One region of the Micromonospora sp. ATLC20 genome, then DNA from elsewhere that is predicted to be linked to it. Evidence: riboswitches for the same ligand, from Rfam matches in the RefSeq annotation. Region 1 holds a riboswitch; each other region holds the start of a gene.

Region 1 (10,291 bases):
CACCGCTGTCAGCTCGGCGTCGTCGGCCAGGCCGGACGAGCTGCGGCGGGCGGTCCGGGTGGCGTCGCGCACGCTGTCGCCGGCGGAACCGACGGCGGAGAGCAGGTTCTGCCACGCCTGGTCGGCGACCCGCTCGGCCTTGCCCCGGCGGTCCAGCAGGTTGGATCCGAACATCGTTCTACCTCCTCGGGTGCCGAAGGCCGGCGGCCACTTCGGACTCCGGTGCCCATCCGGCGGGTTCACTGTCTCGGGCAGTGCCCCACCGGCGCGCGCGGCAAACCACGCCGTGGTGCCCGGCCGTGAGCAGCGAACGGGACGAACCACCCGAACGCGCCGGGACCGGTGCCGACGGGACGTGCGTGCGCCAGCTACCCTGGTCGGCGGATCGGCGGGCCCGCCCGGTCGCACGGCTGGCCGCGGCCCGCCGTACAGGGGAAACTGGAACCCGGAGGTCCGGATTGGGTACGCCCAGGTGTGCCCAGTTCGCGAATTGCTCATCCCGGGGGGTGGCGACCGGGCCGTTGGAGGAATACTCTCGGTCGCGGCCCGCGTACTGATGAGGCGCCCGTCATGGGCGAGTGGAGGTGCTCGCGTGAGCCTGTCGATCGTGAAGTCGGTGCGGCCGGGTGGTGTCGTCCAGATCGCGCCCCGTGGGGAGATCGACGTCGACACCGCGTACGAGGTGCGGGAAGCGATCGCCGAGGTGCTCGCGAAGGGCCGTCCCGCGCGAATCGAGCTGAACATGCGGCTCGTCACGTTCATCGACTCGGTCGGTATCAGCGCCATGGTCGCGGGCTTCCAGACCTGCGAGGTCAGCGGCGTCAAGCTCGTGGTCACCGAGCCGAGCCGGTTCGTGCACCGGCAGCTCTGGGTGACCGGCCTGCTCGGCCTGTTCGGCGCGCCCGAGCCGTGGTTCGCCGACGACACCCCCGAGGTGCTGCCCGGCGCCTGAGCGCCGTTCACACCCCCTGCGGCCAGGGGACCTTCTACCCGTTGCCAGTCCGGCGTCGGTACGGGACGATCGTCGCGACGCACGACGGCGAGGGGGCCCGCTTGCAGAGCAGCGACAGCTTCAGCTACACCGTGCAGGCCCGGTGCACCCGGGCCGAAGCGGTGGCCCTGCTGGGTGACCTGAGTCGCCAGGGTGAGCTGCATCCGCTGATCGTCCGGGTCCGGAAGCTGCCGGCCCGGCCGGGCGCGCTGGCCAGCTACGCGATCACCGACCGGCTGCAACTCGGCCCGCTGCACTTCCCGGTCACGTACCAGGCGGACGTGCTCGTCGCGAGCGAGGACGAGGTCGTCACAGTGGCGCGGCAGCAACCCGCGACGACCGTCCGCAACCACACCCGCCTGCGCGACGAGCCGGACGGCACGGTACGCATCGACGTGGAGATCACGCTCACCGCGCCGGCGCCGCTGTTCGGGTACGCGTTCCGCCAGGCCCGGGCAGCTCACCTGGGCCTGGCGGCGCGTCTCGGCGCGACCCTGGAGGGCCGGCCGGCCTGATCCGGCCGACCCTGCAGGGCGTGCTCAGTACACCGACAGGTGCACGTGGTTGGTGTGGTCGCTGGACGGGTCGCCGTTGCCGCCGCTGTACGACTTCCACCCGCTGCTGGGCAGCCAGATCTGCTTGAACCAGATCACGTAGAGCACGGCGAGCGGGTCGGCGTTGCGCACGAAGTACGCGGCCAGGTTGTTGCCGTACGTCCGGTCACCGCCGGAGGCGACGCCGCCGAAGCCGTTCTTCTGCGCGGCGAAGTCGCAGGCCCGCCCCTTCGGATGCTCACCCGAGCCGCTCGGCCGGTGGCACGAGACGTACCTGGTGAAGCCGGCCGCCTTTGCCTGTTGCAGAGCGTGCAGCGTGCGCGGCGTGATGCAGCCGTTCGCCGGCGTCGGGTCGTTGACGCTGCACGACTCCGACGGCCAGGAGCCGTCCGAGTTGCGCGGTGCCGGCTTCGCGTTCTTGCTGGAGGTGCCCTGGACGCTGCCGCCGCCGCTGCTGTTGTTGCGCGAGGCGCGGTCGTTGGCGACCTCCAGGGCGCGCTCGGCCTGTTCCTTGCGCTTGCCCATCACCGTCACCTGCTTGCGCTGCTCGCGGATCTCCCCGTCGAGCTGGGCGCGGGTGCGGGTGGCCTCGTCCCGGGTGGTGATCAGGTCGCGCAGCGTACGGTCCTCGTGCGCGGCGACCTGCTCCAGTGCGGCGGCCCGGTCCATGAAGCCCTCCGGGCTGCTGCTGCCGAGCAGCGCCCCGGCGGTGCCCAGGCGGCCGTTGCGGTACGCCACCGCGGCGATCTCGCCGACCTTGGCGTCGCGTACGGCCAGCTCGGCGCCGACGGTCTTGAGCTGGTCGTTCAGTTGCTTCTGGCGGGTCACCGACCGGTTCAGCGCGGCCTTCGCCTCCAGCCAGCCCTTGCTGGCCGCGTCGAGCTGGGCGCGCAGTTCCGGCGTGCCGCCCTCGTCGTCGCCGCCGGGTGCGGCGGCGAGCAGGCCGGTCGCCGGTGCCGCGGAGGCGGGGGAGACCGGAACGGTCGCGACGCCGAGGGTCAGCGTCGCGACGAGCAGGGCCGCCAACCGGGCGGCCGTCCGTCGTACAGGTGCCACTGGGGGCATTCACACGTCCTTCCGTCAACGCCGACCGGGTTAGCTGACGGGTTCGGGACGGAAGATCCCTACCGCTGACGCGGATGCACCCCACGTACGTGGTTCCCCGGCTCGTCCCTGCGGACGATTAGGCGACGGCCGCCCCACCGGGGCCGGGTGGCGTCCGCGGGTGCGGCCGCGACCGAGACTACCGGCGCTGCCCGGGCGCGGCTCCGTCGAGCAACGCCGCTAGGCGGGGCAAAACCGACATAAGACTACATTAGTCACAATGATTTAAGTGTGTCCTAATCACCACTCGGTCTTGCCGCACACTCCGGCCGACGCTCCGGGTTCGACCTGCAACGTGGCGTGATCGATGGAGAAGTCCTCGTGCAGGGCGGCCCGCGCGGCGGCCAGCACCCCGGCCGGGTCCACGCCCGGGTCGGTGGTCAGGTGTGCCGAGGCCACCTCCATGCCCGAGGTGAGCGTCCAGACGTGCAGGTCGTGCACCTCGGCCACGCCCGGTACGGCGGCCAGGCGGTCGTGCACGGCGGTGACCTGGAGGTGCTCCGGCGCGGCCTGCACCAGGATGCGCAGCGCGGCCCGGCCGAGCCGCCAGGTGCGCGGCAGGATGAACAGGCCGATGCCGACGGCGACCAGCGGATCGGCCCACCACCAGTCGGTCACCGCGATGACCAGCGCGGCGGCGATCACGCCGAGCGAGCCGAGCAGGTCGCCGAGCACCTCCAGGTACGCCCCGCGCAGGTTGATGCTCTCCTTCGACCCGGCGCGCAGCAGCGCGAACGCGACGATGTTGGCGAGCAGGCCGAGCACCGCCACCACGAGCATCGGGCCGGCCAGCACCTCCGGCGGCTCGCCGAACCGGCGTACCGCCTCGACCAGGACGTAGATCGCGACGGCGCCGAGCAGCACGGCGTTGGCGAGGGCGGCGAGCACCTCCAGCCGGTAGAGCCCGAACGTGCGCTGCGGGTCGGTGCCGGCGCGGCGGGTGGCGGTGATCGCCGCGAGCGCCATGCCGATGCCGAGGACGTCGGTGAACATGTGCCCGGCGTCGGAGAGCAGCGCCAGCGATCCGGTCGTGAAAGCGGCCACCGCCTCGACCACCATCAGGGCGGCGAGCAGCGCGAAAGCGGCCCAGAGGCGGCCCCGGTGGCGGTGCGCCGCGTTTGTCACCGCGCCGCTGTGGTCATGACCTGCGCCCACGCCAACACCCTCCCTGCCGCGTACCGGCCAGGCCCAATGTATGTTCACATCGCTATGTATGCAAGTGAACTGTGGGTGCCGGCGGGACCGGTCACCCCACCGGGTCGAGCGTGGTCAGACGCTGGGTGGCGCGGGACAGCGCCACGTACAGCGTGCGCACACCCGAGCCCGGGTCGGCCCGGATCTCGCTCGGCGCCACCAGCACCACGCCGTCGTACTCCATGCCCTTGGCCTGCAGGCTGGTCACCACCTGCAGGCGGCCCGCGCCGAGCCCGCCCAGCCAGCCGGCCACCTCGTCCCGGCGCGGCACCGGCGTGATCACGCCGACGGTGCCCTCCACCTGCGCGAGCAGCGCCTCCGCCGCCTCGACGGTGGCCGCCGGCAGGTCGGCGGCGGCCACCGTGCGCTCGACCGGCGGCACGCCGGTGGACCGCACCGCGTCGGGCAGCGGCAGGTCCGGGTAGAGGCGGCGGATCTCCGCCGCCGCCACCGCGAAGATCTCCGCCGAGTTGCGGTAGTTGGTGGTCAGCTCGTAGCGGTGCCGCTTGCGCCGGCCCAGCGCCTGGTCACGGGCCCGGTCCAGCTCCTGCGGGTCGCCGGTCCAGGCGGTCTGCGCCGGGTCACCGACCACCGTCCAGGACGCCAGCCGCCCGCGCCGGCCGACCATCCGCCACTGCATCGGCGAGACGTCCTGCGACTCGTCCACCACCACGTGCGCGTAGTCGCGGTAGTCGTCCGGACGCTCCCGCGCCGCAGCGCGGGCGGCGCGCTGCCGGTCGGCGTACGTGCTCAGCTCGCGCACGCCACCGGCGAGCTGGTACGGGTCGCGCTTGGGCCGGGCCCGCTTCACCGGCTTGCCGAGCAGCGCGTCCAGCTCGTCCAGCAGCGCGATGTCGGCCACCGTCAGCCCCTCGGTCGCCAGCGTCCGGTAGGCGTCGCCGAGCAGCCGGATCTCCGCCGAGGAGAGGATCCCCCCGGCGTAGCGGCGCAGCCGGTCCGGGCGGGCCAGCCAGTCCAGCACGTGCCGCGGGTGCAGCCGGGGCCACCACGCCTTGAGGAACTCGCGGAACTCGGGCCGCTCGATGATCTCGTCCTCGAACGCGGGCTGCTCCGGCAGGCGTCCCACCCGCAGCGTGCGGGCCTGCGCGTAGAGCGCGGCGAGCACCGCGTCGAACGCCGCCCGGCGCACCTCGTTGCGGCGCGCCCCACGGGCCAGCGTCCGGTCCCGGATCGCGTCCAGCGCCGGCCGCTCCAGGCGCAGCAGCTCACCCCGGTAGAGCAGGCGCAGCTCGGCGGGGGAGTCCGGCACCGCGTCGCGGACCGCGCGTTCCAGCACCCGGCGCATCCGCAGCGACCCCTTCACCGCCGCCACGTCCGGCGGGTCGGTCCGGGACGCGGACAGCCCGGGGAACAGCGAGCCCAGCGAGTGCAGCGTGGCGGTCTCCTCGCCCAGCGAGGGCAGCACCGAGGCGATGTACTCGACGAACACACCGGACGGGCCGACCACCAGGATGCCGCCGCCGGCGTACCGGGCCCGGTCGGAGTAGAGCAGGTACGCGGCCCGGTGCAGCGCCACCGCCGTCTTGCCGGTGCCCGGGCCGCCGGAGACGATCGTGACGCCGTTGCCGGGGGAGCGGATCGCCTCGTCCTGCTCGCGCTGGATGGTGGCGACGATGTCGCGCATGCCCCGGCCGGTGGCCCGGGACAGCGTGGCCAGCAGCGCCCCGTCGCCGACCACCGCCATGTCCGGCGGCGCGGCCTCCGGGTCCAGCAGGTCGTCCTCGATCCGGGTGACCTTCTCCGAGGCGGACTGGATCGTGCGCCGGCGCACCACGCCGCGCGGCTCGGCGGGCGTGGCCTGGTAGAACGCGGCGGCGGCGGGTGCCCGCCAGTCCACCACCAGCGTCTCCGCGTCCACGCCCCGCACCCCGAGACGGCCGACGTGCAGCACCTGCCCGGTACGCAGGTCCAGCCGCCCGAACACCAGCCCCTCGTGCTCGGCGTCCAGCACGTGCCGGCGCTGGGCGGCGTGGAAGACCATCGCGTCCCGCTCGACAAGCGCGCCGAAGTTGCCGACCCGGGCCAGCCGGTAGCCCTCCCGCTCGGCGTCGGCCGCCGACCGGCGCAGTTCGGCCAGCCGGGCGTACACCCGGTCGAGGTGGCGCTGCTCGGCGGCGATCTCCCGGTCCAGCGTGGTCTGGTCGGTCAACGCGGATGCTCCTGTGTTCGGAGGGCACGGCGGGCTGAATGAGGGTACGGGCCGCCGGCAACCGGCACGTCGGGGCATGCCGCGCACGTGGCGTACGTCAGTGCCGCTCGCGAGCCGGAGACGCTCAGAGGCGGGTCGCCGGGCGCCCGGCCAGCACCCGGTCCAGCACGCCGGCGAGGGCCGTGTTCACCTCGTCGGGGCGCTCCATCATCAGCATGTGCCCGGCACCCGGGCAGACCGTCAGCTCCGTGCTGGGCAGCGCGGCCGCGATCGACTCGGCGCAGGGCGGCGGAGTGAGCCGGTCCCGGTCCCCGACCAGCGCGGCGGCCGGCAGCCCGCCGAGCGCGGCGAGCGTCTCCAGCCGGTGCTGGGCGCCGATCGAGGCGCGGAAACCGCCGATCGAGCGCAGCGTGGCCCGGGCCACCGCGGAGGTGACCAGCCGGATGTCCGCCGGGTCGCAGCGGTCGCCGAACAGCATCCAGCGGATGCTCGGGCGCAGCGCGCGCAGCAGCGCGTGCGGTGGCCGCCAGCCGCCGCAGCGGGCCAGCACCCCGGCGCCGGTGGTCTCGGCCAGCCGGATCAGCCGGGTGATCCGCGGGGACAGGCCGTACGCGGTGTGCGTGTGCCCCTCGGCGGTCGTGGAGACGAACACCAGACCGGCGGTACGCGCGGCGAACCGGTCGGGGTGGCGGTGGGCGTACTCCATCACCGTCATCCCGCCCATCGAGTGCCCGACCAGGACGATCGGACCGGACGGGACGATCTCGTCGACCACCGCCGCGAGGTCGTCACCGAGCTGGGCGAGGGTGGCGTCGCGCAGTGCCAGGCAGCTCGACCGGCCGTGGCCGCGCGCGTCGTAGGTGACCAGGCGGACCCGGCCGCCGAAGCGTTCCCGCAGCTCGGTGACCTGGCGGTGCCAGCTGCGGCCGTCCAGCGTCCAGCCGTGCAGCAGGACCGCGGTGACCTCGGCGTCGACCGGCCCGGTGACGCTGACGTGCAGGCGTACGTCGTCGGGGAGCCGCAGTTCCAGGTCCGGCATCGTCCACCTCCCGGCCCGCCGATGTGTGTCCACCAGATGACCCGGCGGTGACACCGGCGTTACCCGCCATGAGACCACGGCAACCGGCCCGGAGAGAAGATTCCGGTCCGGCCCCACGGCGTCGGATCGGTGACCAGGCTGGGAGACATGCCGTCCACCAGTCCGCGCGCCGCGCTGGCCGAGCTGCTCGCCGGCAACCGCCGCTTCGTCAGCGGCCAGCCGGTGCACGGGCACGACGTCACCGCCGCCGCGGCGGTGGCCTCCGGCGACCAGCAGCCGTACGCGGTGGTGCTGGGCTGTATCGACTCGCGGGTGCCGTTGGAGGCGATCTTCGACCAGACGTTCGGTTCGATCTGCGTGATCCGTACCGGCGGGCACGTGCTGGACCGGGCCGTCCGCGGCTCGATCGAGTACGTGGTGGAGCAGCTCGGCGTGCGCCTGGTGATGGTGCTGGGGCACGAGCGCTGCGGCGCGGTCGGCTCGACGGTCGAGGCGCTGCGCACCGGACGGCGGCCCGGCGGCGACCTGGCGTACGTGGTGGACGGGATCGCCCCGGCGGTGACCGACGTCGGGGTGGACGACCCGGACGCGCACCCGCTGGCGATCCGCCGCCACGTCCGGCGCACGGTGGCCGCGTTGCGCGCCGACGACCGGCTGGCCGGGCCGGTGGACGCAGGCGAGCTGGCGGTGGAGGGCGCGCTCTACGACCTGGCCACCGGCGAGGTGACGCTGCTGCCGCAGGAGGAGACGCGAAACCGCCCGCCGGGATGATCCCGGCGGGCGGTAGCGGTGGTGCGGGTGAGGGCGCTCAGCCCTCGAAGACGCCGGCCTCGACCAGGCGCTTCTCGGTGGCGTCCCAGCCGTGGCCCGGGTGGGCGGCGGCCAGGCCGTTGATCTCGGCGCGGATCTTGGCGGCGTGGCCGGCGGCGGCCAGCACCCGGATCTCCTCGACGAAGGCGTCGGAGTCGGTGCGCAGGTGCGCGGTCTTGCCGTTGGTCAGGTTGCGCACGTAGGCGTGCTTGCCGCCGTTGAGCGGGATCAGGTACTTGAACTCGCCCAGCACGCTGAGGGCGCCACCCTGGCCAGCCTGGCCGGCCCGGACGGACGCGCGCGCGGTCTTAGAGGTGTTGCTCGCCACGGAGGTACTCCTTGCAGACGTACGGTGGGGACGGAAGGCCGTCCGGGGGCTGTGCGAGTGACGCCCGGGTGGGCGCCGGCCCGCGAAGATGTACGGCGGCACAGAGAACCGCCCAGAGAACTGTACACGACCACGACACCTGGCTGGTCGTCGCGGCGTCAGAGGGCATAACCAGGTCCGCCACCCGGGTATTTCCCGCTCCGGGGCCCGGCGAATTTTCCGATTCGCTGGCGCACCACCAGTCACACGGGTCATCATGTGTGCCAGGTACCACTCGGTAGGACGAGGTCGTAGGGGAAGACGCACCTCGGCTCACCGGGAGGTCACCGTGCCAACGCGTGGCGTCGTATACGTCCACTCGACCCCGCTCGCCGTGTGCTCGCACGTCGAGTGGGCGATCGCGCGCGTCCTCGCCGCGCCGGTCAACCTGCACTGGACGGCGCAGCCCGTCGATCCGGGCGCCCGTCGCGCCGAGTGCGGCTGGACCGGCAGCCCGGGGACCGGCGCGGAGCTGGCCGCTGCCCTCCGGCAGTGGCCCATGATCCGTTTCGAGGTCACCGAGGAACCCAGTCCCGGCGTCGACGGCGAGCGTTTCATGTACGTACCGGGCCGGGGCCTGTTCCGGGCCGCTGTCGGCGCGGCCGGCGACATCCAGCTCGGCGAGGACCGCCTCCGCAGCCTGATGGCCGCCGCGCGCGGCCCGGAGGCGCTGGCCCACGCCCTGGACAAGGCGCTCGGCACCGCCTGGGACGCCGAGCTGGAGCCCTACCGGTACGCCGGCGACGGCGCGCCGGTGACGCTGCTCACCCGGGTCGGGTGACGGCGGCCGAGTTGCCCCGATACGGTGGGCCGCGTGTCGATTTCCCCGCGGCGCTCCGCCGTCGCGCTCGCCGCACTGACCGCGCTGCTCGTCTCCGGGTGCTCGGACGGGCCGGACCGGCCCCGGCCCACCCCGACGAGCCCGGGGCCGTCGTCCGCAGCGCCCGCGCCGAGTGACCAGCCGGCCGCCGATCCGGCCGCCCGTGCCGCCGCGCTCGTCGGCACGCTGAGCGACGAGGACCTGGTCGGGCAGGTGCTGATGCCGTACGCCTACGGCAGCTCCGCCACCCAGGTGTCGGCCGGCTCGGCAGCCGGGAACCGGGCGCTCGCCGGCGTCGACACCCCCGCCGAGATGGTGGCGAAGTACCGCCTCGGCGGGGTGATCCTGGTCGGCTTCAGCGCCGACGACCCCACCTCGGGCAACCAGGCCACCACGAACGTGGACAACCCCAAGCAGGTCCGGGCGCTCACCGACGGGCTGCGCGCCGCCGCCGGCAAGCTGCCTGCCGGCGCCGCGCCGTTCCTGATCGGCACCGACCAGGAGTACGGCGTGGTCACCCGGATCACCGACGGGGTGACCCTGCTGCCCAGCCCGCTCGCCGCCGGCGCCGCCGGGAACCCGGCACTCACCGAGGCCGCCTGGCGGGCCGCCGGGGCCGAGCTGGCCGCGATGGGCATCAACCTCGACTTCGCGCCCGTCGCCGACGTGCTGGCGACCCGCAGCGCGGTGATCGGCTCCCGCTCCTTCGGCGCCGACCCGGCGACCGCGTCCCCGCAGGTGGCCGGCGCGGTACGCGGCCTGCAGGCCGAGGGCGTCGGCGCCGCCGTCAAGCACTTCCCCGGGCACGGCCTGAGCGCCGAGGACTCGCACACCGAACTGCCAGTGATCAAGCAGTCCCGCGCCGAGCTGGACCGCCTCGCGTTCCCGCCGTTCCGGTCCGGCATCGGCGCCGGGGCCATGGCGGTGATGTCGGCCCACCTGGACGTCAAGGCCGTCGACCCGGGCACCCCCGCCACGTTCTCCCGCAAACTGCTCACCGACGTGCTGCGCGGCCAGCTCGGCTTCCAGGGCGTGGTGATCACCGACGGGATGAACATGGCCCCGGCGAAGAAGTGGTCGCCGGGCGAGGCCGCCGTACGCGCGCTCAACGCCGGCAACGACCTCATCCTGATGACCCCGAACGTCACCCAGGCGTACGACGGGCTGCGCGCCGCGCTCAAGGACGGCTCGCTGCCCCGCGCCCGCCTGGTCGAGGCGGTCACCCGGGTGCTGACCATGAAG
Region 2 (10,291 bases), on a different contig from region 1:
CACCTGGACGCTGCAGGCGGCGAAGAACCTCTACCCGGGCAGCTGCGCGGAGTTCAACACGGTCAAGGCGGCCTGGGACGCGGTGAGCGTGCCGGCCCAGTCCGGTGACCCGACCTGCTCCGGCGGCACCCCGACGCCCACGCCGAGCACCACGACCACCCCTCCGTCGGGCGGCTGCTCCGGCAACAAGCTCGCCAACCCGGGCTTCGAGTCGGGCAACGTGAACTGGAGCGCCTCGTCCGGCGTCATCACCACCGACAGCGGCCAGGCCGCGCACGGCGGCTCGTACAAGGCGTGGCTGGACGGGTACGGCTCGTCGCACACCGACACGCTCAGCCAGTCGGTGACGATCCCGGCCGGATGCCGGGCGACGTTGAGCTTCTGGCTGCACATCGACAGCGCGGAGTCGACCACCAGCACCGCGTACGACAAGCTCACCGTCAAGGCGGGCAGCACCACGCTGGCCACGTACTCAAACCTGAACAAGGCCACCGGCTACGTGCAGCGGTCCTTCGACGTCTCGTCGCTGGCGGGCACCACGGCGACCATCTCGTTCAGCGGCGTGGAGGACAGCTCGTTGCAGACGTCCTTCGTCGTCGACGACACCGCGGTCACCCTGAGCTGACCGTGGCGTAGCGCGGCCGGTCGTCGTCCTCCCGGCGGCCGGCCGCCTCGTCGTGTCAGGCCGGTGCCGCGTCGCGCGTGGTCGGCGCCGCGTGCGGGTGCGGCGCCTCGTCGTGCCGGGGCGTGTGCGGTCGGGTCAGACCGCGCGCCCGGCCCGGGAACCAGCGCCGCGGTCGCGGTGGATCCGCGCGGCCGCCTCGTGCATCGCGCGGCCGAACAGCTCGGCCTGGTCGCCCATGCTGCCGAGCCGGGCGGCGAGCGCGTCGGCGTCGGCCCGGGCCGACGCGCTGACCCGGTCGTCCAGCTCGGACAACGCGGCGTTGGCGGCGGTCACGAGGTGTCCGCAGAGGACGTCGAGGGGCTCGCCGGCCAGCTCCGGGTCGATCGTCACGGAATCGAGCCGGCCACCCTGGACGGCGACCGCGCGGACCCGGCCGCCGGCTGCAGTGCCCTCGGCGAGCAGCAGGTCGCCCGGCTCGCCGTCGGCGTGTGCCGAGGCCCGGGAGCGCATCGCGGTGAGCGCCTGCTGCGTGCGGGTCAGCAGCTCGTCGATGCTCGCGGCCGCCGAGAACGGGTCGTTGGTCATATCCGCGCTTTCTTCACGTCTTAGCCGAGCATGCGTGACCCTAGCAACCGGCTCCGACGAATCGCCGTCACCGGCCGGTCCGGGTCGCGTCCCGGCGCCGCGAGCAGGCCGGACACCGGCCACGCGGCGTGTCGCGGACGGCCGGGCGCCCGGCCGGGGCGAACCGGCCGGGCGCTCGGACGAGGTCAGCGCAGGCGCAGCTGCTGACCGGGGAAGATCAGGCCCGGGTCGTCGCCGACCACTGCACGGTTGCGCTCGTGCAGGGCACGCCAGCCGCCGTCGACGCGCTGCGCCACGGCGATCTCCGACAGCGTGTCCCCGCGCCGGACCACGTACGTCCCGGCGCCGGACGACGGCCGCGGCGCCGCCTTCGTCGTGGCGCGTTCCGGCGCGGCCTTCGTCGCGGCGGCCCGCTTCGGCGCCGCCTTCCTCGGTGCCGCCTTCGTGGTGGCCCGCTCGGACCGGGTCGCCGTGCTGGCCGAGCCGCCCTTCTTGCCGCAGACCGGCCACGCGCCGATGCCCTGGCCGCGCAGCACCTTCTCCGCGACGGCGATCTGCTCGGACCGGCTGGCCAGGTCGGCGCGCGCGGCGTACTTCTGGCCGCCGTAGCCGTTCCAGGTGGTGCGGGAGAACTGGAGCCCGCCGTAGTAGCCGTTACCGGTGTTGATCTTCCAGTTGCCGCCTGACTCGCAGCGCGCGACCGCGTCCCAGTTGACGCCCGCGCTGGCCGGAGCGGCCGGGCCGAAGAGGGTAGCGGCGCCGACGGCGGCGCCGGCCAGGACCGCTCCGAGAGCGGTACGGCGGCTTCGGGCTGAGTATTCAGTTGCCATGTGGATTCCTCCACGCCGACGAGGTGAGCTGTCGGGTTCGGGCCGAGGAGCCCGGCCGCCGGTGGCGGCTTCACCCCGAGGTGACGATGCACCGTGGAACGTGTGGTTCCCCCGCTCCCGCACGAGGTTCGGTTACCGGGGCCGGCGGCGGGATTTGGCGTTTCCGGCCTGCGGTGTCCGCGTCTGCGAACGAAACCGACGCTAGGAGCGATTTGTGACGATCGTCTACTTCTTGTGACGCTCTTCACCCGGCCGGGCGACCGGCGGCGGCGCTACGGTGGCAGGGCCAGGCAAGATCACGGGAGGGCTTGACGGATGACCGATCACGGACACGAGCTGACCTTCGGCGGCTTCATCACCCCCGCCGCCGGGCAGCCCGACCAGGTGGTGGCGCTGGCCCGGCTCTGCGAGCAGGTCGGGCTGGACCTGCTCACGTTCCAGGACCACCCGTACCAGCCGGGCTTCCTGGACACCTGGACGCTGATGTCCTACGTGGCCGCCGCGACCGAACGTATCCGCCTGGCCGGAAACGTCCTCAACCTGCCGTTGCGCCAGCCGGTGGTGCTGGCCCGCAGCGTCGCCAGCCTGGACCTGCTCACCGGCGGCCGGGTCGAGCTGGGACTCGGTGCGGGCGCGTTCTGGGACGCGATCGAGGCGGCGGGCGGGCGACGCCTGTCCCCCGGCGCCGCCGTCGAGGCCCTCGACGAGGCGATCCGGGTGATCCGCGAGGTCTGGGAGACCGACCGTCGCGGCATGATCCGCGTCGACGGCGAGCACTACCGGGTGGTCGGCGCCAAGCGCGGTCCGGCGCCCGCGCACCCGGTGGGCATCTGGGTCGGCGCGTACAAGCCGCGCATGCTGCGCCTGGTCGGGCGCGCCGCGGACGGCTGGCTGCCGTCCCTGTCGTATCTGCCGAAGGGCCCCGACGAGCTGCCCGCCCTGAACGCGCTCGTCGACGAGGGCGCTCAGGCCGCCGGGCGCGACCCGGCCGCGATCCGCCGCATGCTCAACGTGACCGGCACGTTCGCCCGCTCGTCGGCCGGTTTCCTGGCCGGGCCGCCGGAGCAGTGGGTGGAGGAGCTGGCCGGGCTCACCCTGGAGCACGGCATCACCACGTTCATCCTCGGCAGCGACGAGCCGCGCGCGATCCAGATCTTCGGCCAGGAGGTCGCGCCCGCCGTGCGGGAGCTGGTCGCCGCCGAGCGCACCGCGCCCGCCGGCGGAACCCGCACGGCCGCCGACGAGCAGACCGCCGCCGCCGGCCCGAGCACGCTCGGCGTCACCCCCACCCCCGACCCGGGGGTACGCCTGAGCGCGCGCCGCCCCTGGGACGAGTCCACCCGCCCGAGCGCCCCGCCGCCGCCGGCCGGGCGCGTCTACCCGGCCCGCGGACAGGCCGCCGGGCAGCATCTGGTGGACGTGCACGACCACCTGCGCCAGGAGCTGGCCCAGGTGCGCGATCTGCTGGAACAGGTCAAGCAGGGCACTGTCTCGCCGGGCCGGGCGCGGGCCGCCCTCAACGAGATGACCATGCGGCAGAACAACTGGACGCTCGGGGCGTACTGCGCGGCGTACTGCACGATGGTCACCCAGCACCACGGGCTGGAGGACGCCTCGATCTTCCCTCACCTGCGCCGCTCCGAGGCCGGGCTGGCGGCAGTGCTGGACCGCCTCGAGGAGGAGCACGTGGTGATCCACGGCGTGGTGGAGAGCGTCGACCGGGCGCTCGTCGAGCTGGTCCGGCACCCCGGCGACTTCACGCAGCTCCAGGAGGCGGTGGACCTGCTCACCGACACGCTGCTGTCGCACCTGTCGTACGAGGAGCACCAGATCGTCGAGCCGCTGGCCCGGCACGGATTCTTCCCCGGCCAGCTGTGAGGTAGCTGACTTCTGCTTCCCTAAGCCAGGGGGTACCGTCGGCGCCATGACGGACCTCCTCGCGCAGCGTGACTCCTGGTCCACCGCCAACTGCTCGATCGCCCGGGCACTGGAGGTGGTCGGCAACCGCACCACGCTGCTCCTGCTGCGGGAGGCGTCGTTCGGCACCCGCCGCTTCGACGACTTCGCCCGGCGGGTCGGCGTCAGCGAGCCGGTGGCCGCCGCCCGCCTCAAGCAGCTCGTCGCCGACGGGCTGCTCGACCGGCGTCCCTACCGCGAGCCCGGGCAGCGCACCCGCGACGAGTACGTGCTCACCGCGAAGGGCAGCGACCTGATCCCGGTGCTGGTCGCGCTGCGGCAGTGGGGCGACGCGTACGCCGCCGACGAGGCGGGCCCGGCGGTCCGGGTGGCCCACGACGAGTGCGGCGCCCCGGTGCACGCCCGGCTGCGCTGCGACGCCGGGCACGACGTACCGCCCGGTGAGCTCGCCGTCCTGCCCGGTCCGGGCCTGCTGTCCGCCTGACTCCCCTCCCTCACCACACCTCGGAGCAACACATGAAGATCGCTGGAAGCACCGCCCTGGTCACCGGCGCCAACCGCGGCTTCGGCCGGCACCTGGCCGCCGAACTCGCCGCGCGCGGTGCCACCGTCTGGGCCGGCGCCCGCAACCCGGACGCCGTGGACCTGCCCGGCGTGACCCCGGTACGCCTGGACGTCACCGACCCCGCGTCGGTCGCCGCCGCCGCGGAGCGGGCCGGTGACGTGACGCTGCTCGTCAACAACGCGGGCGTGAGCACCGGCACCGACCTGCTCGACGGCCACCTCGAGAAGATCCGGCTGGAGCTGGAGACGCACTACCTCGGCACGCTGTCGGTGGTGCGGGCGTTCGCGCCCCGGATCGCCGCGAACGGCGGCGGCACGATCCTGAACGTGCTGTCCGCGCTGTCCTGGTTCACGTTCCCCGGCGTCGGCGCGTACGGCGCGGCCAAGGCCGCCGAGTGGTCGATGACGAACGCCCTGCGCCTGGAGCTGGCCGGCCGGGGCGTCCGCGTCGCGGGCCTGCACGTGGGCTACATGGACACCGAGATGGCCGCCGCCGTACCCGGCCCGAAGGCCCACCCGGCCGACGTCGCCCGGCTCGCCGCCGACGGCATCGAGTCCGACAGCTACGAGATCCTGGCCGACGACGTGGCGCGCCGGGTCCAGGCCGGACTGTCCGGCGGGGTGGCCGCGCTCTACCCCGCCCTCCCCTGAGCCGACCGGGCTCGCCGCCCCGGCGCACCGGCTCAGCGGCCCCTTCACCAGCCAACGGCGATTACGGCCGGCCGCGCGGCTGGACACCAGGCCGGCGCCTCACCGGCTCCACCAGATCCAGCCCGACCCACACCCGTCCACTCAGGCAGGCCCTGCCGACGCGGGCCTGCAGAGACCACCCACCGGGAGCTCACTCACCGAGCCCGCTCCCTCCATCTGGGACTGATCTTCCCCATCCTGGGACAAGCCAGCTTGATCCACGCCAGCTCGGCGAGGTGGCGGTATCGGGGGCATCCTGATACCGCCACCTCGGCGTAATGGAGTCGATCAAGCCGGCCGGGTCCGGCCGGCGGGGCGGGTGGGGCTACAGGCCTCGGGCCAGGCGGTCGGCGAGGATCCGGGTGAACCGGGCCGGGTCGGCCAGCTCGCCGCCCTCGGCCAGCAGCGCCATGCCGTACAGCAGCTCGGCGGTCTCGGTCAGCGCCGCGGCGTCGGCACCCTCGCCGTGCGCCTTGCGCAGCCCGGTGACCAGCGGGTGGGCCGGGTTCAGCTCCAGGATCCGCTTGACCCGGGGCACCTCCTGGCCCATCGCCCGGTACATCTTCTCCAGCGTCGGCGTCATGTCGTGCGCGTCGCCCACCACGCAGGCCGGCGAGGTGGTCAGCCGGGTGGACAGCCGCACCTCCTTGACGCTGTCGGCGAGCGCGCCGCCGAGGAACGTGAGCAGGTCGGCGTACTCCTGTCGTTCCGCCTCTGCCTTCTCCTTCTCCTCCTCGGTCTCCAGGTCCACCTGCCCCTTGGCGACCGAGCGCAGCGTCTTCCCGTCGTACGCGCCGACGCGCTCGACCCACACCTCGTCCACCGGGTCGGTGAGGATCAGCACCTCGTAGCCCTTGGCGCGGAACGCCTCCAGGTGCGGCGAGTTCTCGATGGTGGCCCGGTTCTCGCCGGTGGCGTAGTAGATCTCGCTCTGCCCGTCCTTCATGCGCTCCACGTAGTCGCGCAGCGTGGTCGGCTCGGCCGGGTCGTGGGTGCTGGCGGCGCGGACCAGTTCCAGCAGCGTCTCGGTGTTGTCCGGGTCCTCCAGCAGACCCTCCTTGACCACCGCGCCGAACTCGGTCCAGAACGTGCGGTACGACTCGGCGGACATGTCCTTGAGCGTGGCGAGCACCTTCTTGACCAGCCGGCGGCGCACCGCGCGGATCTGCCGGTCCTGCTGGAGGATCTCCCGGGAGATGTTCAGCGACAGGTCGTGCGCGTCCACCACGCCCTTGACGAAGCGCAGGTAGTTGGGCATCAGCGCGTCGCAGTCGTCCATGATGAACACGCGCTTGACGTAGAGCTGCACGCCGCGGCGGCCCTGCGGGGAGAACAGGTCGAGCGGGGCGTGCGAGGGCAGGAACAGCAGCGCCTCGTACTCGAAGGTGCCCTCGCCGCGCATGTGGATCGTCTCGAGCGGGTCGGCCCAGTCGTGCGCGACGTGCCGGTAGAACTCCTTGTACTCGGCCTCGTCGACCTCGTCCCGCGAACGCGCCCAGAGCGCCTTCATCGAGTTGAGCGTCTGCTCCTCGCGGGTGGTGGCGCCGTCCTCGCCGGGCTTGTCGACAGTCATCCGGATCGGCCACGAGATGAAGTCGGAGTACCGCTTGACGATCTCGCGGATCGTCCACTCGGCGGTGTAGTCGTGCAGGTTGTCCTCGGTGTCGACCGCCTTGAGGTGCAGCGTGACCGAGGTGCCCTGGGGTGCGTCCTCGACCTCCTCGATCGAGTACGTGCCCTCGCCCGCGGACTCCCAGCGGGTGCCGCCGGACTGCCCGGCGCGGCGGGTCAGCAGCGTCACCTTGTCGGCCACCATGAACGTGGCGTAGAAGCCGACGCCGAACTGGCCGATCAGCTCCTGGGACGCGGCGGTGTCGGCGGACTCGCGCAGCTTGCGCAGCAGCTCGGCGGTGCCCGACTTGGCGATCGTGCCGATCAGGCCGACCACCTCGTCGCGGGTCATGCCGATGCCGTTGTCCCGCACGGTGAGCGTACGGGCGTCCTTGTCGACCTCGATTTCGATGTGCAGGTCGGACGTGTCCGCCGGCAGCTCCTTGTCGACGAGCGACTCCAGCCGCAGCTTGTCCAGCGCGTCGGACGCGTTCGAGATCAGTTCGCGCAGGAAGACGTCCTTGTTCGAGTAGATCGAGTGCACCATCAGCTGCAACAGCTGACGAGCTTCGGCCTGGAACTCCAACGTCTCGACCCGGTCGCTCACACCGACTCCCTTCCCTCTGGCGGGCCTACGGCGCAAAGGATACGAGGGGTGACCAAGGGGGCACGCACCGGCCGCCCCGAATCCACTGGTACAACCAGTTGACGGGTTGATGCGTTCGGGGCCACACTGCCTCGCATGACCTTCGATCCCGCGCCTCGTGTCTCGGTCTCCGACCACGTCTTCGGGCGGCTGCGCGACGCGATCGTGTCCGGTCGCTACGCGCCGGGCGAGACGCTGCCCGGCGAGCGGGAGCTGGCCGGGGCGTTCGCGGTCAACCGGCACGCCGTCCGGGAGGCGCTGCGCCGCCTGCAACAGCTCGGCCTGGTCCGGGTCAGCCAGGGCGGCGCGACCCGGGTGCTCGACTGGCGGGTCCACGCCGGACTGGACCTCGCGCTGTCGCTGGCCCGCTCCGGCGACGTACTCCCGGTCGAGACGCTGGTGCGCGACATGCTGGAGATGCGGGCCTGCGTCGGGATCGACGCGGCCCGGCTCTGCGCCGAGCGCGCGGACGCGGCGCTCGTCGCCGCCCTGGTCCGGGCCGCCGAGGAGTACGGCGACCTGGCCCCCGATCTGGACCTGATGAACGAGGCGAACATCGCCGTCTGGCGGCTGATCGTGCGCGGCAGCGGCAACACCGCCTACCAGCTCGCCTTCAACAGCCTGGTGGCCGGCACGTTCGCGGTCGGCGACGTCCCCCCGGACGCCCGCGCGGCCGAACTGCTCGACGTGGCCGGGCACCGCCGTCTCGCCGCGTCGATCGCCTCCGGTCAGGGCGCGGCGGCGGCCCGGCACGCCCGGGAGCTGCTGACCGCGCCGATCACCACCCCCACCACCCCCACCTCCGGAAGGGAAGCGCGCGCATGATCCCCGCCGTGCTGTACGCCGTCCCGGCGTTCCTGCTCCTGATCGTCATCGAGGCGGTCTCCTACCGCTTCCTGCCCGACGACGACGAACGCGGCTACGAGCTGCGCGACACCACCACCAGCCTGTCGATGGGGCTGGGCAGCCAGATCATCGGCTTCCCGTGGAAGCTGCTGACCGTCGGTGCGTTCGCGGCGCTGTGGACCGTGGCGCCGGTGCACCTGTCCCCCGGCGACTGGTGGACCTGGGTGATCCTGTTCTTCGCCGACGACCTGGCCTACTACTGGTTCCACCGCTCGCACCACGAGGTACGCGTGCTCTGGGCCAGCCACGTCGTGCACCACTCCAGCGTCTACTACAACTTCTCGACCGCGTTGCGGCAGAGCTGGACGCCGATGACCTCGCTGCCGTTCTGGCTGGCGCTGGCACTGCTCGGCATCCCGCCGTGGATGATCTTCCTCCAGCAGTCGGTCAGCCTGCTGTACCAGTTCTTCCTGCACACCGAGCGGATCAGGGTGCTGCCCCGGCCGATCGAGTGGATCTTCAACACGCCGTCGCACCACCGGGTGCACCACGGCTCGAACACCGAGTACCTGGACCGCAACTACGGCGGCATCCTGATCATCTGGGATCGGCTGTTCGGCACGTTCGAGCCGGAGCGGGCCACCGCGCGCTACGGCCTGACCAAGAACATCGGCACCTACAACCCGCTGCGGGTGGCCACCCACGAGTTCGCCGCGATCTGGTCCGACGTACGCCGGGCCGACTCCTGGCGGCACCGGCTGGGCTACCTGTTCGGCCGTCCCGGCTGGCAGCCGGCCCGATGAGGCGCTCCTGGCTGCTGCCCCTGTTCGGGCTGATCGCGACCGTCGAACTGGTCGGGGTCGCGCTCGACTCGACAGCGCTCCAGTGGCTGGCCAAGCCGCTGCTGGCGCCGGTGCTGCTGGCGTACCTCTGGGCGCACCGGCGCCGCGTCGACGCGGTGGCGGTCGGCCTGGTCGCCGCCACCGCGGGCGACGTCGCGCTGCTTCTGCCGGGTGATGCCGCGTTCCTGGCCGGGATGGGCTTCTTCCTGGTCACCCAGATCGCGTTCATCACCGCCTTCGTCCGGCACCGGCGCGCGCCGGTCGTGGCGTTGGCCGCTTACCTGGTCGCCTGGGCGGGCGCGAACGCGCTGCTCTGGGGCATGCTCGGGCCGCTTCGGTTGCCGGTGCTCGGTTACAGCCTGGCGCTGTGCCTGATGGCCGCCGCCGCGACCGGGGTGTCGGCGCGGGTCGCCGCGGGCGGGGCGCTCTTCCTCGTCTCCGATCTGCTCATCGGCGTGGGCGCGGCCGGCGTGGACCTGCCCGGGCGAGGGCTGCTGGTGATGGTCACCTACTGCGCCGCGCTGCTGCTCATCACCACCGGCTGGGTGGCCGCGGCGCGCCCGGCGACCGGCCCGCAACCGCCCCCGGCGAGTATCCTGCTCGCGTGGCCAGGGAGAACGGGCGCAAGCTGATCGCCTCGAACAAGAAGGCGCGGCACGACTACGACATCCTCAAGACGTACGAGGCGGGCATCGTGCTGGCCGGCACCGAGGTCAAGTCGCTGCGCGAGGGGCGGGTGTCGCTTGTCGACGCGTTCGCCCAGGAGCGCGACGGCGAGATCATGCTGTACGGCCTGCACATCGCCGAGTACGGCTTCGGCACCTGGACCAACCACGCGCCCCGGCGCACCCGCAAGCTGCTGCTGCACCGGGTGGAGATCGCCCGGATCCTGGAGAAGCTGCGCGACGGCGGCATCACGCTGGTGCCGCTGTCGATGTACTTCGCCGACGGCTGGGCCAAGGTGGAGCTGGGCCTGGCCCGGGGCCGCCGGTCGTACGACAAGCGCCAGGCGCTGGCCGAGCGGGACGCGAAGAAGGAGATCGCCCGGGAGATGGGCCGCCGGCTCAAGGGCCGGGCGGCGGCGCGGCGGGGCTGAGCGCGCCGTTTTCTGTCCCAGGGCGGTGGCACGCTGAGG
Region 3 (10,291 bases), on a different contig from region 1:
GTCTTCCGCACCCACTCGCACGTCATCCCCGCACCCGCCCCGGTGGCCTTACCGGCCCGCCCCGGCGAGATCGTGCGGGTCCTCCCGCCAGGTCCTTCCCGTGAGGTGCCGACCATGTCCCAGACCGCTCTGTACCACTTCCTCACCTCCGTGCCCGAGGCCGCCGCCATCTGGTCCTTCCTCCTGCTGCTCGCGCTCGGCCTGCTCGCCGCCCTCGTCGCCCGGCCCGAACGCGACCCCGTGCCGGAGGCCGCCCCCGAACCGGCCGACGCCGACGCCGCCCGCCACGACGACCTGATCCGGTACGCCGAGGAGGTGGCGGTGGCCGCAGCCGGAGCCGCCCAGACGGCCCGTCGCCGCCGGGAGCGGTGGCTGGCCGCGCAGGACGAGGCGGACCGGGCCTGGACCGCGTACGACGAGGCGGACGCCGCCGCCCGCCGCTTCGCCGGTGCCGCCGCGCTGCCCGCCCCGCGCACGCCGCGCACCCCTGCCGAGTACGCGGCCCGGGAGCGCTGGCTGCACCACGCCGCCATGACGGCGCACTGGCGGGGCGACCTGACCGCCCGTCAGCTCGCCGACGTGCTGGCGCGCCGCAACGGGTGGGATCCGCGCCGGCACCCGGCCGAGCAGGAGATCATGCTGGCCCGTACCGTCCGGGACGGGCGCCGGGCCGGATGGGAGAGCGCCGCCGCGCGGGAGCGGTCGGCCTGGCGGGACGCCGAACTGGCCGCCGAGGCCGCCCGGACGCTCGCCGCCGAGGCGTACGCGGCCACTGCGGCGCTGCGGCCCGCCCCGGCGTACCGGAGCGCGACGGCGAGCGCCGTGCCGGTGGCCGCGACGGTCCGTAACGCCCGCTGGCGCCCGGCCCGGGTCGGCTGAGGTCTCGTCTCGACCGAATCGTTACCCGGAATGTGGTGAGCCCGGTCACCCGGGCCGTCGAAACGGGCGCCGGGCGCAGAACGGGTCATCGAGTCCCGCGATTGCCGGTCGGGTGCTCGCCGTCTGTCCGCTTTCCGCCGCCGGGCGCCGTCGAAACTGCTTGTCCCATTGAGCGAAGTCAGTAACCGGGTGTTCCGAAATCCGTTACCGCGGATCACGTTTACGCAGGTGGGAGCGCTTGGCAGGGGACATACCCACCGGTAGTGTCGGCGCGTCCGATGCGGTAATCGATCGCCGACGGCGACGCCGCGCCGACCCGCCTAATCGTGTTCCACGAACCGGGGACCCATGAGCACCATCGGGGTGAATCCGCGGGCCGACGGCCTGCGGTAGGGCGTACTTCCCGCCCGAATCCGTCAGCTAACCCGGTCGGCGGCCACGGAAGGAGTAACCCCTCTTGCCCACCCCTCGATCGTCCCCCCGCCTCCACGGCGAAGCGGTGCCCGCGCGCGCCTGACGCGCGACCGGCAACCGCCCCCTGGGCGCCCGGCATCACGGGCGTTCCCGATCCCCCGGCCATCCGGCCCCGCCAGCACGTGTGAGTTCCTCCGCGTGCCGGGCCGGTGTGTGCCGCTCACGCCCCGTGGAGGATTTTGTGAAGCACCACCTGAAGCGTCAGCTGCGACGGATCGTCACCGAACGCCCGTACCAGATCATCGCCGGATCGGCCGCCGCGCTCGTGCTGGCCGCCGGTGCCGGAACCGTCGCCACCGCCGGTGACGACGCCCCGGTCCAGGAGAACACCGCCGCGGTCGCCGACCTCGGCTCCGCCCGTCTCGGCGAGCAGCCCGCCAGCCGCAGCGAGGCCCGCATCGCCGTGCCGCAGGCGTCGTCCAGTGCCTCCGCCTCGCCCAGCGCGTCGCCGAGCGCCTCCCCGTCCGCGAAGGCCGCTGCCGATCCGGACACCACGCCCAAGGCCAAGCCGAAGCCGCCGTCGAGCAAGTCGCTCGACTACGACTACCAGGCGCAGATCAACTACTTCTACTGCGGCCCGGCCGCGGTGCGCAACGCGCTCAGCGCCGCCGGCATCGAGCGCAGCCAGGACGCGCTCGCCGGCCCCCTCGGCACCACCGAGATGGGCACCAACTCGGCCGAGGACACCACCCGGGTGCTCAACCAGCAGGTCAAGGGCAACCCGTACCGGACCCGCATGATTCCCGGCACTGCCACCCCGGCCCAGATGGACCGCCTCCAGGCCGATGTGGTCGAGGCGATCAGCAACGGCCGCGGGGTCGTCGCGAACGTCGCCGGTACGGCCACCGACACCAACGGCGGCTGGCACTCGTTCCCGGGCGGCCACTACGTCGCCGTGGTCGGCTACAAGGACGACGGCCGGACCGTGCGGATCGCCGACTCGGCCGACCCGTCGCTGCCGTCGTACTGGGTCACCACGATCGACCTGGCGCACTGGATCGCCAGCCGCGGCTACTCCGCCTGACCGTCCCGCACACCCGAAGGCCGGCACCCCACCCGGGGCGCCGGCCTTCCTCGTCCCGCCCCCGCCCTCACGCCGTCTTGGCGCGCCGATCTTGGACTTGTGGCACCCAGTATGCCCGGCTCGCCCGCTATGGAAGGTGCCACAACTCCAAGATCGAGGGTGAGTGCGGAGTGTGGGTGGCCGGAGCCGCGGCGAGGGGTTCGGCGGGGTTCGGTCTCGCGTGTCCGGGGCGGGCGGTGGCAGACTGCGCCAATGGGCGATGCGACGGGGAAGCGGCACCTGATTCTCCTGCACGGCATGGGTGCCACCGGCGAGGTGTGGCTGCCCTGGGCGCCGCTGCTGGAGCGCCGCTGGCCCGGCCGCTGGCTCGCCCCCGACCTGGCCGGTCACGGCTGGTCGCCGCCGCTGCCCGGCTACTCGTTCGAGGCCCTGGCCCAGCGCGTGGTGGACGGGCTCGGGCCGGTGCGGCTCGGCCCCGACGACCGGCTGGTGCTGCTCGGGCACTCGCTCGGCGGGGTGGTGGCGCTGGCGCTCGCGGCCCGGCAGCGCGGGCTTCCGGTCGACGCGGTGGTCGGGCTCGGCATCAAGGCGGTCTGGTCTCCGGCCGAGCTGGCGAAGTCGGCGGAACTGGCCGCCCGGCCGGTCACCTGGTTCGCCACCCGTGACGAGGCGGCCCGGCGCTACCTGCGGGTATCAGGGCTCGCCGGGCTGTTCGCCCCGGACCACCCGGTGGTGGACGCGGGACTGCGGCGGGAGGACGGCCGCTGGCGGCTCGCGATGGACCCGGCCGCGTTCGCGGTCGGGGAGCCCCGGCTGCCGGTGCTGCTGGCGGCCACCGGTGTGCCGGTGCTGCTGGCCCGCGGCGAGGCGGACCCGATGGTGACCGACGCGCAGCTCAAGGAACTGGGCGTGCCGGTGGCGACGCTGCCCGGGCTGGGCCACAACGCGCACGTCGAGGACCCGGAGGCGGTGCTCGCCCTGCTCGACCCGTACCTCTGAACGGGCGAGCCGGCCCGCGACGGGCCGGCTCGCGCTTCTAGCCGGCCGCGCGTGGCCCCGGGACCGCCCAGTCGGGCTCCAGCTCCCGGCGGGCGGCGGTGAGGAACGCCTCGGCGTAGGCGTCGGCGGGGAAGTCGCCCAGGTAACGGGTACGTGCCGCCCAGCGCTGTGCCGCCTTCGGGTCGGCGTCCAGCAGGTCGGTGAGCACCTCGTCCACGTTGGACATGTCGCGCCGCAGCACGTAGCCGGACGCGGCGAGCGGGAACCGCTCGACGAAGTGCTCACCGTCGGCGCCGGTGTCGGTGACCGCGTACGGCTTGCCGGAATACAGCCAGTCGGAGATGACCCCGGAGACGTCGGAGACCAGCGCGTCGGCGCGGTTGACGCACTCGGTGAGCGTCAGCTCGCGGCTCGCGGCGGCGCCGAACAGGTGCGGCCGGCCGGTCCTGGCCCGGTCGGCGGCGAGCAGTTCGGTGAGCCGGGCGAGCTGGCGGGCCGAGGCCGGGTTCTTGCCGGTGTACGGGTGGGCGCGCAGGATCACCACGGCACCCCTGTCGATCAGCCGGCGGATCAGCGTCTCGGCCACCGGCAGTGAGCAATAGTTGGCGTCGGCGTGGTGCCCGGTCCAGGTCGGGGTGTAGAGGACCGTCGGGTGCGCCGACGGGGTGACCGGCTCCCGGCGTACCTCGATGGCCTCGACCTGGGGGCGGCCGACCACGACGAACTTGTCGGCGGGGATCTCCACGCCGGCGCGGGCGTACCTGTCGATCGCGGCCTGCCCGGCCACGAAGATCTTGTCGAAGATGGCCGAGACCGGGTTGGCGCTGGGGGCCTTGTCGCTGTCGCCGTGGTGCAGCTGCACGTGGGTGAGCCGGCTGAACCGGATCAGGTGGGCGTTCTTCGCGCCGTGGTTGACGTAGAACGCGACCCGCAGGCTGGGCACCAGCGCCTCGTCCAGCGCCTTCAGCGTGGGGCAGAGGACCACCGGGGCGCGGGTGGCGGCGGCCACCGCGGGCAGGAGCTCCGGCTCGCGCAGCACCACCATGAATGGGCGGCCGATTCGTTCCAGGTACGGCAGCCACATGGTGACCTGGTACTCCGAGCCGGGCGGGGCGGAGAAGTGCAGCACGAACTCGGGCTGGTGGCGGCGCAGCGCCCGGCCGACCGGTCCACCTCCGGCTGGTGGCCGGAACCGGCGCCGGGCGAGGTCCAGCGCGACCGCCCCGCATCCGGCGCCGACCAGCAGCGCGGCGACCAGCGCGGTCCAGGCGGGCAGCGTCAGGGCGGCGGCGAGCGCCACCACGGCGAGCAGCACCAGCAGCGCGTCGCCGAGCCGGGCGGCGACCACTGGTGTCCACGTGCGGACCGGGAGGTTCGCCGCGCGGATCTCCAGCGCGCCGGCCTGCCGCAGCGGGCCGACCAGCAGCACCAGCCCGAGCAGCACCAGCGCGGTGGCGGTGAGCGCCGGGTCGAAGCCGTCGTCGAGGCGCCGGGCGTAGCCGACCAGGATGCCGGCGGCCACGAGCACCGTCTCGGCGAGCCCGTCGGCGGACGGCCGGACGCGGCGCTCCCAGGCGGTGGCGGCCAGCGCCGCGACCGCCAGGGCCAGGCCCCAGCCGGTGGCGCCGGTGAGCGCCACGACGAGGAAGGCCAGCACCGCCAGCCCGGTGGTCAGCCCCCGGGCGAGCAGCTTGCGGACCAGGTCACCACGCATCTGGTACGTCCCGTCGGGTTCAGGCTTCGGCGGACAGCTCGGACCGGTGCGGGCCCGGCTGGGCCGGTACGGCGGCCACCTGCTCGCCGGGGGACCGGCGCACGTCGACCACCTGGCCGGTCAGGTCGGAGATCAGTACGTCCAGGGACGCCTGCGCGACCGCCTCGGAGGAGAGCAGCGTGTGCTCCGGCTCCTCGCCGAACGCCCGCGTCCGCATCGGAGTGGCGGTGCGCTCCGGGTTGACGCAGTTGACGCGTACGCCGAACTCGGCCCACTCGTCGGCGAGCGCCTGGGTCAGGTTGACCAGCGCGGCCTTGGTGGCCGAGTAGAGCGCGTAGCGGGCCCGGCCCCTGGTGTACGAGCTGGACGTGTAGAGCAGCAGCTGGCCCTTGGTCTGCTGCAGGTACGGCAGGGACTGGCGCGCGATGGTGACCGGGCCGACGAAGTTGACGTGCAGGAGACGGTCCATCGTCTCGGTGTCCATCTCGGCCAGAGCGCCCTTCTCGAGGATGCCGGCGGTGACCACCACGTGGTCGATCCGGCCGGTGGCCTCGAAGGCGGTCTTCAGCGCGGCGGCCACGTCCTCGGCGCGCTCGACGTGCGTGCCGGTGGTGGAGCGGCTGAACGGGAAGACCTGTGCACCGTAGGAGCGGGCCAGTTCGGCCAGGTCGTGGCCGATGCCGTAGCTGCCGCCGAAGACCACGATGGTCCGGCCGGTCAGCTCCTCGGCGTAGCTGCGGTGGTCGGTCAGCCGGGGCGCCTGCGCGGCGGCGAGCTGGAACAGCTTGTCGGCCAGGTGCACGTCGACCGGGTGGGTGACCTTGATGTTCTCGTCCGAGCCGTCGATCACCTTGATCGGCGTGCCGGGCAGGTAGCGCAGCACCACGCCGCAGTCGTCGGTGGCGGCGAAGTCGGGGTCGCCCTCGGCGCGCCGGTACGCCTCACGGATGGTGCCGGAGCGGAACGCCTGCGGGGTCTGGCCGCGGCGTAGCCGGGAGCGCACCGGGATGTCGGTGATGCAGTCGTCCGCGTCGACCTGGATGATCGTGTCGGCGGACGGGATAGCCACGTCGACAGCCGAGTACGTCCAGAGCGCGTTCACGCACTCGCGCACGATCCGGGCGCTGACCAGCGGGCGGACCGCGTCGTGGAAGAGGATGTTGACATCGCCCTCGCCGACCGCGTCGAGCGCGATCCGGGTGGTGTCGTTGCGGGTCTCGCCGCCCTCGATCACCTTGGTGACCTTGCGGAAGCCGGCGTCGGCGACGATGCGCCGCGCGTCGTCGACGTGACCGGTGGCCATCAGCACGATGATCTCGTCGATCTCCGGCGCGGCCTCGAAGACGGCCAGGGTGTGCTCGATGATCGGCTTACCGGCGATCTTGAGCAGCTGCTTGGGGATGCCCAGCCCGAGGCGCGTACCGGTCCCCCCGGCGAGGATCACGGCCACCGTACGCGCGGGGCGCCAGGGTGCCGGGCTCGCCGGCGCGGCGTCCGGTGCGGTGGTGTGGTCCTGCGTCATTGCCGTACCTCACTCTGGGTGAAAGGGGATGGGTCCGAAAACCTTAACGCGTACGCGGGAGCGCACCGCTCCGGGCGGAACCCGGTGCGGTGCGCTCCGACGCGCTACTTCTGGTTCTCGTACGCGTCGCAGACCTCCTTGGTGGGGCCGTCCATCTTCAGGACGCCGCTCTCCAGCCAGATGGTCCGCTCACAGGTGTCCCGGATCGAGCCGATCGAGTGGCTGACCAGGAAGACGGTGCCGGCGCTGTCGCGCAGTTCGCGGACCCGCTGCTCGCTGCGGACCCGGAACTTGCGGTCGCCGGTGGCCAGCGCCTCGTCGATGAGCAGCACGTCGTGCTTCTTCGCCGAGGAGATCGCGAAGCGCAGCCGCGCGCCCATGCCGGACGAGTAGGTGCGCATCGGCAGCGAGGCGAAGTCGCCGCGCTCGTTGATCCCGGAGAACTCGATGATCTCCGGGGCGATCTTCTTGACCTCGTCCGGGTGCATGCCCATGGCGAGGCAGCCGAGCACCACGTTGCGCTCACCGGACAGGTCGTTGAGCAGCGCGGCGTTGACGCCGAGCAGCGACGGCTGGCCCTGGGTGTAGACGGCGCCGCGGGCCGGCGGGAGCAGCCCGGCGATGGCCCGCAGCAGCGTGGACTTGCCGGAGCCGTTGCTGCCGATCAGGCCGATCGCCTCACCCTCGTACGCGGTGAAGCTCACGCCCTTGACCGCGTGCACCTCGCGGATGTTCGGCGCCTTGGTACGGGAGACGATCCGCTTGAGCGCGGAGACCGGTGTGGTGCCGCCGGTCGCGCCCTTGTGGATCCGGTAGATGACGTGTACGTCGTCCACCACCACGGTGGGGACGCGGCCCGAGTCGGTCACCGGGCCGGCGTTCAACGGCAGGGTCTGCTCAGCCACGGCCGTACTCCTTCTCTCCGCGCCAGAAGTAGACGAACCCGCCGGCGCCCATCACGACCGCCCAGAACACCCCGAGCGCCCACAGCTTCGCCGGGGAGCTCACCAGGTGCGCCTGGTGCGAGTCGAGCAGCGCGTAGCGGGCCAGCTCGATGAAGACCAGCGGCGGGTTCCACTCCAGGATGTTCGCCGCCCAGTTCGGCAGGTGCTCGCGGATGAGCGTCACCGGGTAGAGCACGCCGGAGGCGTACAGCCAGGTGCGCATCACGAACGGCATGACCTGCTTGAGGTCGGTGACCTTGGAGCCGAGGCGGGCCATGACCATGCTCAGCCCGACGTTGAAGATCGTCTGGAGCAGCAGCATCGGGAGGATCAGGACCCAGCGGAAGGTGAGCGGCTCGCCGGTGACGAGCACGATGCCGGCCAGCACCACCATCGACATGAGCAGCTGCTGGAGCTGCACCAGCGTGACCGTGATCGGCAGCGCCGCCCGGGGGAACTGGAGCGCCCGGATCAGGCCCAGGTTGCCGGTGATCGCGCTGACGCCGTTCGAGGCCGCGGTCTGCGTGAAGATGAAGATGAAGACGCCCGTGCACAGGTACGCGATGAAGTTCGGCACGTTCCGGTGCTGGCCCAGGATCACGCCGAAGATCAGGAAGTAGACGGCCGCGTTGGTGAGCGGTGTCAGCACCTGCCAGAGCTGGCCGAGCTGGGTGTTGCTCAGCGAGGAGGCGACCTTCGCCCGCGAGTACGCGGTCATGAAGTGCCGGTACGCCCACAACCGGCGGGCGTACTCACCCAGGGCGGGTCGTTCCCCGGCCACCCGTAGCCCGTACCGCTGGGCCAGCTGGGCCCGGGTCAGTCCGGATTCGGGGTCGGCCACCGCGGTGTTGGCCATGTTCAGGCGCTCCGATCTTTCGTGCTGATGGGGAGCAGTGCGGTGAATGAGATCCAGCGTGGCCGGGCGGGGAGGAGCCGCCTCGCTGCTGCATGGAAGGTAGTCCACCGAACGTCGGGACGCAACCGTACCGTCGTTGCGCTACATTGTTCCACGTGACGACCGAGAAGAGGCGTGCTCCGGCCGGCGCGGCGGTGCTGCGCGGGGAGATCACCAGTGCCATCCGCGCCGCCGTGATGCAGGAGTTGGCCGAGGTCGGCTACGGTCGCCTCTCCATCGAGGCGGTGGCCCGCCGGGCCGGTGTGAGCAAGACCGCCATCTACCGCCGCTGGCGTTCCAAGCTCGATCTGGTGCTGGACATGGTCTCGGCGGTGGCGGGCCGGAACATCCCGCTGCTGGACACCGGCAGCCTCCTCGGTGACCTGGAGATCCTGCTGCACGTGATGGCGCGTGCACTACGTCACCGGCTGGCCGCGCAGATCATCCCGGACCTGCTGGCCGAGGCGGCCCGCAACCCGCAGATCGCGGAGAAGTTGCAGGCCGCCCTGGACGACTACCAGCAGGCGGTGGGCCGGATCCTGATCGGCCGCGCGGTCGAGCGCGGCGAGCTGTCCCCGGCCACCGACAGGCGGGCCGCCGTCGATCTGATCGTCGGTCCGGTCTACTGGCGGATGGCGATCTCCCGGGCCCCGCTGGAGCCCGCCGAGGTGCCCCGGATGGCGGCCGCGATCGTCGCCGCCCTGCGGGTAGCATGCGTGGAGCCTGTGCGCGACGAGGTGGAAGTGTGAGCCCCGGGCCGCCCCCGGAGGTCCGTCGCCGATCATGAACAGAAGGTCACAACCGGTCGGACAATCAGTGCGAACGGCTGGTTTTCCCGACAGAGCGGTACCATCCCCCGAAATGTCTCCCATGAACCACGCGTCGACAGGAGGAAGCCCCATGGCCGGGCCGCATCCAGAGTTCATTCCCCCCGCACGGCCGATCATCGGCGAAGCCGAGATCGAGGCGGCCGTCCGGGTGCTGCGGAGCGGCCGGGTCGTGCAGGGCCCCGAGGTCGCGGCGTTCGAGGAGGAGTTCGGTGACCTGGTCGGCGGCCGGCACTGCGTCGCCGTCAACTCCGGCACCTCCGCGCTCCAGCTGACGCTGATGGCGCTCGGCTTCGGCCCGGGCGACGAGATCATCGTCCCCTCGTTCTCCTTCGCCGCCAGCGGCAACGCGGTCCGGCTGGTCGGCGCCGAGCCGGTCTTCGTGGACATCGAGCCGGGCAGCTTCTGCGTCGACCCGGAGGCGGTCGCCGCGGCGATCACGCCGAAGACCGTCGCGATCATGCCGGTGCACCTCTACGGCCACCCGGCCGCGATGGACCGGATCATGGAGATCGCGCAGCAGCACGGCCTCGCCGTGGTCGAGGACGCCGCGCAGGCGCACGGCGCCGAGCTGAACGGCACCCCGGTCGGCGCCTTCGGCACCGCCGGCTGCTTCAGCTTCTACCCGACGAAGAACATGCACTCCCTCGAGGGCGGCATGATCACCACCGCCGACGCGGACCTCGCCCGCACCCTGCGGCTGCTGCGTAACCAGGGCATGGAGCAGCGGTACGCCAACGAGATCGTCGGCGCCAACATGCGGATGACCGACGTGGCCGCCGCCATCGGCCGGGTGCAGCTCACCCAGCTTCCCGAGTGGACCGAGCAGCGCCGCGCCAACGCCAAGTTCCTCGACTCGGCGATCACCGGCATGGTCACCCCGCCGGTCGCCGACGGCGCCAAGCACGTCTACCACCAGTACACGGTGCGGGTGCGGGGCGACCGGGACGCCGCCCAGGCCCGCCTCACCGAGCTGGGCATCGGCAACGCGGTCTACTACCCGACCCCGATCC

Evidence for each region. A riboswitch is a leader RNA that binds a small molecule or an ion and turns the genes downstream of it on or off. The one in region 1 is predicted to bind cyclic di-AMP.
Region 2: linked by a shared signal. The riboswitch ahead of AC2CHG_RS15090 (LysM peptidoglycan-binding domain-containing protein) and the one ahead of AC2CHG_RS17075 (coiled-coil domain-containing protein) in region 1 are both predicted to bind cyclic di-AMP.
Region 3: linked by a shared signal. The riboswitch ahead of AC2CHG_RS13845 (C39 family peptidase) and the one ahead of AC2CHG_RS17075 (coiled-coil domain-containing protein) in region 1 are both predicted to bind cyclic di-AMP.

The regions. Positions count from the first base shown of each region.
Region 1 is NZ_JBXUOV010000073.1:17,713-28,003, reverse strand. Features, by position in the region: partial or broken gene AC2CHG_RS17090 (hypothetical protein) at 1-174, opposite strand, end outside; gene AC2CHG_RS17085 (STAS domain-containing protein) at 593-952, shown strand; gene AC2CHG_RS17080 (SRPBCC family protein) at 1,054-1,506, shown strand; gene AC2CHG_RS17075 (coiled-coil domain-containing protein) at 1,531-2,610, opposite strand; cyclic di-AMP (ydaO/yuaA leader) riboswitch at 2,615-2,745, opposite strand; gene AC2CHG_RS17070 (cation diffusion facilitator family transporter) at 2,890-3,804, opposite strand; gene AC2CHG_RS17065 (HelD family protein) at 3,896-6,013, opposite strand; gene AC2CHG_RS17060 (alpha/beta fold hydrolase) at 6,138-7,052, opposite strand; gene AC2CHG_RS17055 (carbonic anhydrase) at 7,200-7,823, shown strand; gene AC2CHG_RS17050 (hypothetical protein) at 7,861-8,190, opposite strand; gene AC2CHG_RS17045 (DUF3145 domain-containing protein) at 8,519-9,010, shown strand; gene AC2CHG_RS17040 (glycoside hydrolase family 3 protein) at 9,044-10,291, shown strand, end outside.
Region 2 is NZ_JBXUOV010000060.1:10,019-20,309, reverse strand. Features, by position in the region: gene AC2CHG_RS15100 (M4 family metallopeptidase) at 1-625, shown strand, start outside; gene AC2CHG_RS15095 (YbaB/EbfC family nucleoid-associated protein) at 761-1,210, opposite strand; gene AC2CHG_RS15090 (LysM peptidoglycan-binding domain-containing protein) at 1,396-2,040, opposite strand; cyclic di-AMP (ydaO/yuaA leader) riboswitch at 2,039-2,184, opposite strand; gene AC2CHG_RS15085 (LLM class flavin-dependent oxidoreductase) at 2,356-3,918, shown strand; gene AC2CHG_RS15080 (winged helix-turn-helix transcriptional regulator) at 3,965-4,441, shown strand; gene AC2CHG_RS15075 (SDR family oxidoreductase) at 4,474-5,172, shown strand; gene htpG (molecular chaperone HtpG) at 5,537-7,429, opposite strand; gene AC2CHG_RS15065 (FadR/GntR family transcriptional regulator) at 7,565-8,293, shown strand; gene AC2CHG_RS15060 (sterol desaturase family protein) at 8,290-9,117, shown strand; gene AC2CHG_RS15055 (lysoplasmalogenase) at 9,114-9,788, shown strand; gene smpB (SsrA-binding protein SmpB) at 9,761-10,252, shown strand.
Region 3 is NZ_JBXUOV010000052.1:87-10,377, forward strand. Features, by position in the region: gene AC2CHG_RS13840 (hypothetical protein) at 115-879, shown strand; cyclic di-AMP (ydaO/yuaA leader) riboswitch at 1,187-1,329, shown strand; gene AC2CHG_RS13845 (C39 family peptidase) at 1,523-2,377, shown strand; gene AC2CHG_RS13850 (alpha/beta fold hydrolase) at 2,630-3,376, shown strand; gene AC2CHG_RS13855 (CDP-glycerol glycerophosphotransferase family protein) at 3,414-5,090, opposite strand; gene AC2CHG_RS13860 (D-ribitol-5-phosphate cytidylyltransferase) at 5,110-6,612, opposite strand; gene AC2CHG_RS13865 (ABC transporter ATP-binding protein) at 6,717-7,517, opposite strand; gene AC2CHG_RS13870 (ABC transporter permease) at 7,510-8,412, opposite strand; gene AC2CHG_RS13875 (TetR/AcrR family transcriptional regulator) at 8,568-9,200, shown strand; gene AC2CHG_RS13880 (DegT/DnrJ/EryC1/StrS family aminotransferase) at 9,352-10,291, shown strand, end outside.